2 regions of the Paenibacillus sp. FSL R5-0887 genome follow, and region 1 is predicted to be linked to the other one. Evidence: predicted binding sites of a transcription regulator. Region 1 holds the regulator's gene; the other holds the start of a gene.

Region 1 (3,200 bases):
GATAAGAAAAAAAGCATCGTGCTTACCTCGGCGACGCTGTCTGTAGATAAGTCTTTTCAATTTATGATTGATAATCTCGGACTTAACGAAGCTGCAGAAGAGGGACGTCTAATGACCTCACTCCTTCCATCTCCCTTTAAGTATCGCGAGCAGGCACTGCTAGTTATACCGCGTGATTTTCCTAGTGTGAAGGGGAGTGTGGGCGATGCTCGATTTGTCGATACACTCGTACAGTCATTATCGGAAGCTGCTAAAACAACACGTGGGCGGATGCTGGTTCTGTTTACTTCTTATAAAATGCTGCGTCAGGTATATGATCCGCTTAAAGAGGCTTTGGCCTCACAAGAGATTACGGTGCTTGGTCAAGGCGTGGAAGGTGGCAGCCGGAGCAAGCTGATCCGCCGCTTTCAGGACAGTGCAGCATCCGTATTGCTGGGGACGAGCAGCTTCTGGGAAGGTGTAGATATTCCAGGTGAAGCACTGACTTGCCTGGCCATCGTGAGACTTCCATTTCAACCGCCGAATCACCCGTTGGCGGAAGCGAAGTCGGAGTTATTACAGGCCCAGAAGAAGAATCCGTTCATGAAATTATCTGTTCCTCAAGCGGTTATTCGTTTTAAGCAGGGATTCGGAAGACTGGTTCGCACGGCGCAGGATCGCGGAATAGTTATTGTTTATGATACAAGGGTTATTGAATCTCATTACGGGAAGTATTTCCTTTATTCATTGCCTGGTCCCAAAATGGAGCATATGCTTACTGATCAAATGGTCCCACGCATAGCGGAATGGCTAGAGGATGGCGGCGCTTCTTAAAACGCTCGTCTTCAGTTTAGCTCCTCCTTATCCTTAAGGGCGGTGTGTTACAGTACCGTCCTTAATAAGGAGAGGTAGACGTTTGAATATGGATTTTCACAAGAACATTACTATTTTTAGGAGGAAAAATATGAAATCGGATAAAATATCAGAAGCCGTTGTTCGCAGACTGCCTGTGTACTTGCGTTTTTTGAATGATCTCCAGAATCGCGAAATATTAACAGTTTCCTCTCAGGAACTTGGACAAAAGCTTGATCTTAATCCCGCACAGATTCGTAAGGATTTAGCATATTTTGGTGACTTCGGCAGAAAAGGTATCGGCTATGATGTAACGTATCTTATTGAGAAAATCCGTCATATCCTGAAGCTGGATCAACAGCTTAATGTAGCTTTAGTTGGAGCAGGTAATCTCGGACATGCCTTGTCTAATTACAATGCATATCTTAAAGATACTATGAAAATCACGGCTATATTTGATTCGTACGCTCCTAAGGTTGGACGTAAGATCAACTCCCTTACTGTGCAACCGATGGATGAACTAGGCAGCACGATTCGTGAGCAAGGTATTCGCATTGCCATTATTACCGTACCTGATTCAGAAGCTCAAAATGTAGCAGATATTCTCATTTCTTCTGGGATTGAAGCGATTTTGAACTTTGCCCCTGTGATTCTGAAGACACCACCGAATATCCGGGTGCATGCAGCTGATTTTACAACTGATCTGCAAAGTCTTGCTTATTACTTGCGGGATGGAAAGGAAGAAAGCGAACATGAACAACAATAAAACGATAATTAAGGGCGGGTATTTTCTGACTCCGGGAACGGATGAGCCGGTTCTGAGTGGATATATGACTATTGAAGATGATTTAATCACTTACATAGGAAAAGAAGAGCCTCAGATGGAAGCTGGAGTGCAAGTGGTTGATGGCAGCCGTCTGCTGTTCATGCCTGGACTTGTAAACACACATGGTCATGCGGCGATGTCTTTGCTGCGTGGATATGGAGATGATTTAGCGCTACAAGTGTGGCTTCAGGAGAAGATGTGGCCGATGGAGGAAAAGTTCACCGGTGATGATGTATACTGGGGAACCTCCTTATCTGTATTGGAAATGCTGAAGGGTGGAACTACGACCTTCCTCGATATGTATGATCATATGGACCGAGTAGCCGAGGTAGCTGAGTTATCAGGTATCCGTTCCGTATTGATGCGTGGTGTGATCGGGTTATGTCCAGAGGATGTACAGAATCACAAGCTTGCGGAAGCGATTTCTTTTGCCCGTAACTGGCATGGAAAGGCTGAAGGTAGAATTACTACTATGATCTCGCCGCACGCCCCTTATACTTGCCCTCCGGACTTCCTGGTTAAGTTCGTGCAGGCAGCGCATGATCTGGATTTACCGATGCATACGCATATGTCCGAAACGAAACGTGAAGTGGAACAAAATGTGGCGGATTACGGGTTGCGTCCTGTAGCTCACTTAGAGAAGCTTGGCATGTTCACACGTCCATCGATAGTTGCACATGGTGTTCATTTAAATGATGAAGAGATTGAGATCTTGGCTCGCCATAATGTGGGTGTATCTCATAATCCGGGCAGTAATTTGAAGCTGGCTAGCGGAGTGGCTCGGGTTACTGATCTTCTAAAAGCTGGTGTGAAGGTGTCTCTTGGCACGGATGGCGCGGCAAGCAACAATAACTTGGATATGTTTGAAGAGATGCGGCTTGCAGCTCTCATTCATAAGGGTGTCAGCGGTGATCCAACGGCTGTTCCAGCTCCAGAGGCTCTGCGTATGGCTACAGAATATGGCGCGCAGTCCATCTTTTTAAATAATGTAGGCAGACTTGCTGTAGGGATGAAAGCAGATTTCATTGCTATTGATATCGATCAGCCGCATTTGCTGCCACACACAGATCTGTTGTCTCATGCAGTTTACTCTGCTAGCGCTAAGGATGTTGAGCATGTGTGGGTGAATGGTAAACAGGTCATCAAGCATGGACAATGCTTAACCCTGGATGAGGAAGCTATCCGGCGTAAAGCGCAAGAAGCCTTCGAAGGTTTATTGAAGCGTTAAGTCTGGAGAATAACGAATAAATAATAGGCTGCGACTTTTTGCTTTTAGCAAAAGTTGCGGCCTTTTGTGTATTTTTAAGGCTGGGAAAGCTAGAAAATTATGAAATTTTGGATAAACACGCGGGTGTGTTATATAATCAAAAAAGATATATTACTAGAAAGGGAGCTGTACCTTGAAGAAAAGGAAAAAATGGATCCTCCTGGGGTCAGTTCTGATTCTGCTCCTGGGGTTTGGACTTATCCAGTTCTATGCCTATATTATGAAAGATCAATGGAACGAGCGTGATATCGCTAAGGATGTTGCCAAAACCAGAGC
Region 2 (3,200 bases), on a different contig from region 1:
TTGAATAAGAATCACCAGTCCAGCATCTGACATGCTGCGTCCAAGCTCATCAAATACATACATCGTAACGAGCGGCCACATCAGCGCACTACCTGTTGCGTTAATTAGGCTGGCAATTAGAAATATTTTCACTTCTTTTGGATATGCCTGTAAAAACTTCATAAGTAGTGTACATCCCCTGTTATATATGTGTCATTAATTCATCCAGTATCATCCCAAAACAGGGCTATGAGCAAGCATACACATTGACGTTTTATCGTGATAAAGTACGCATGAAATCTAGAGGATAAGACGCACATATCGCATGAAATATCCCGTCTCCCTTGGGGTTCACGTCCGCAGTCCTCCCTAGTTCTAATATCTATTCTAATTTTAAAGCCGTGGCTGTCGTCCGTAAAGCAAACTAAACAAGAAGAAACTGATTCGCTTTTAGAAAGACGGGGTAATAGAGCCTAGAAACACTCCCCCTTCAAAATTCGCCGTGATCCGATTTCGTTCCCCCGAGCGCGGATATATCACGGCGGATTTTTTTGTGTCTACATAACAAAAAGCACCCCTAAAACATTAACGCCACCAATAAGGCAGACCTTGAATGTTCTATGGAGTGCTCTATAAGACGAGCTTAAGCGTGTTTTTTGACACTGCTGCCGGACATGCTATCTACGGATTGAATAGCCGTAGGTGCTTTACGCAAGTATGCCATCCAATAGGCAGCTGCGACAAATATTGCTCCACCCGTTAGATTGCCGAGCCAGACGGGAACAAAGTTAGTGAAGTATTGCCCCCATGAATAATAACCTTCAAAAATAGCTGCTGGAATTAGGAACATGTTAGCTACAACGTGCTGGAATCCTATCGCAACAAAGGCCATCGTCGGGAACCAAATACCAAGGATTTTGCCGCTGAAGTTATCTGCTCCATAGGAGAGCCATACGGCCAGCGCAACGAGCCAGTTACAGCCGATACCCGAAACAAATGCCGGAAAGAATTCTGCATCGATTTTATGACCAGCCATATCCACCAATTTTTCTAAATACACACCCTCTGAAGTTAAACCCACCACATGACCGAAGAAATAAGCTACAAATAATGCCCCTGCCAGATTACTAATCGTAATGAGCAAAAGATTCTTCACAACTTCCCAGAAAGAAATCTTCTTAGCCATAAAAGCGAGCGGCACGGCCATCATATTCCCTGTCAGCAGTTCTCCACCTGCAAGGAGTACCATGATCAGCCCAACGGGGAAGACTGCGGCTCCGATAAAGTTAGCAATGGAACCCCATTCCTGTGGTGCGCCAGCAATGACGCGAATATCTAATAAAAACCCGAGCGCAATAAACGCTCCTCCCAAAAAGCCCAGAATAAGTACGGTACTTAGCGGATTATGAGCTTTTTTTATGCCGTTCTCTACAGTTACTTCGGCAATTTGCTGCGGTTTGCTATAAGCCATGGTTCCTATCCCCTTCATCTATTTACTTCAAATTTGTTCCTTTATGACCATTGTAGCGTGTCGTAAAACACATTAACGTGATAATTATCACTTTGAGAAAACTAAGTGAAAGTTTTCACTGACATGTCAAATTTACTGCGACCTGTGCACAAATAGAAGTTTGTGTATGACCGGCTAAGCCAGCATATCTTGTTTCGTTGGATTACATTTGAGCGTACGCAGCAGCTATCGGACACCGTTGACCTTATACGTAGCTAGATCTCACAGTAGCTATACCTCACTGTAGTCATACCTCACTATAGTCATACTTCACTATCGGCATTCTATTGGACTCGGATGACTCTAATCGTAGCTTTTGAGCATATTTGGCCCACACCCGGACATCGGACTCAGATAACCTTATTCGTAACTTTCGAGCACATTTGACTCGCTATCGGACCCCATAGTCGCTATTAGCACCAAAAACACACTAGTTGTACCTCGTTCTATGTAATAGCTGCACTGGAGTCCGAAATCACGCTCAAACGGCGATTAATTGCTAAATAGCGGCTTCTGAGTCCGAAAGCTTCTGCAGGGGGCGATGACTCGGCACGATCGGACTCAGTTGACCCTATTCGTAGCTTTTGAGCACATTTGGCTCGATATCGGACCCCATAGTCGCTATTAGCACGAAAAACACACTTAATGCACCTCATTCTAAGTAATAGCTGCACTGGAGTCCGAAATCACGCTCAAAAGGCGATTAATTGCTAAATACCGGCTTCTGAGTCCGAAAGCTTCTGCGGGGGGCGATGACTCAGTTGACCTTATACAGAGCTTCTGAGTCCGGAAAATTCTGAGGAGGGCGGTGACTTACCACGATCGGACTCAGTTGACCTTATACGTAGCTTTTGAGCACATTTGGCTCGCTATCGGACCCCATAGTCGCTATTAGCACCAAAAACACACTAGTTGTACCTCATTCTATGTAATAGCTGCGTTGGAGTCCGAAACCACGCTCAAACGGCGATTATTTGCTAAATAGCGGCTTCTGAGTCCGAAAGCTTCTGCAGGGGGCGATGACTCGGCACGATCGGACTCAGTTGACCCTATTCGTAGCTTTTGAGCACATTTGGCTCGCTATCGGACCCCATAGTCGCTATTAGCACCAAAAACACACTAGTTGTACCTCATTCTATGTAATAGCTGCACTGGAGTCCGAAATCACACTCAAAAGGCGATTATTTGCTAAATAGCGGCTTCTGAGTCCGAAAAATTCTGCAGAGGGCGATGATTCAGCACGATCGGACTCAGTTGACCCTAATCGCAACTTTCGAGCACATTTGGCTTGCCATCGGACCCCATGGTCGCTATTAGCACGAAAAACACACTAGTTGTAACTCATTCTATGTAATAGCTGCATTGGAGTCCGAAACCACGCTCAAACGGCGATTATTTGCTAATTAGCGGCTTCTGAGTCCGAAAGCTTCTGCGGGGGGCGATGACTCAGCACGATCGGACTCAGATGACCTTATACGTAGCTTTTGAGCACATTTGGCTTGCTACCATCACCGAAGCCATTGGATTGCATCTACCCAAGCAGCTATTCAGCACCTAACAAAAAAAAGCAGTGATCCTCCCGTAACAGGAGGATCACTGCTTCTCTAGCTTTACAAGGCTGTCTTATTCTTCGATAAATCACTCAGGAACAACGTCCCTTTTTAAACCGTTACAGCCTCTTTGCTTGGTACTGTTGTCGGCAGCGCTTGAA

The links. The regulator Rex, encoded in region 1, represses fermentation and respiration genes when NADH is low (regulators of the CRP and FNR family bind a similar motif). The targets are predictions, from matches to a motif close to TTGTGAAATATTTCACAA.
Region 2: a site for Rex is predicted at 1,554-1,571, ahead of MKY14_RS28655 (formate/nitrite transporter family protein). Genes of this name have one in related genera too.

What each region holds. Positions count from the first base shown of each region.
Region 1 is NZ_JBBOCE010000001.1:2,561,660-2,564,859, reverse strand. Features, by position in the region: gene dinG (ATP-dependent DNA helicase DinG) at 1-813, shown strand, start outside; gene MKY14_RS11550 (redox-sensing transcriptional repressor Rex) at 944-1,597, shown strand; gene MKY14_RS11545 (amidohydrolase) at 1,584-2,885, shown strand; gene MKY14_RS11540 (cell wall elongation regulator TseB-like domain-containing protein) at 3,058-3,200, shown strand, end outside.
Region 2 is NZ_JBBOCE010000002.1:2,448,507-2,451,706, reverse strand. Features, by position in the region: gene MKY14_RS28660 (MFS transporter) at 1-162, opposite strand, end outside; gene MKY14_RS28655 (formate/nitrite transporter family protein) at 623-1,450, opposite strand; gene MKY14_RS28650 (FAD-dependent oxidoreductase) at 3,151-3,200, opposite strand, start outside.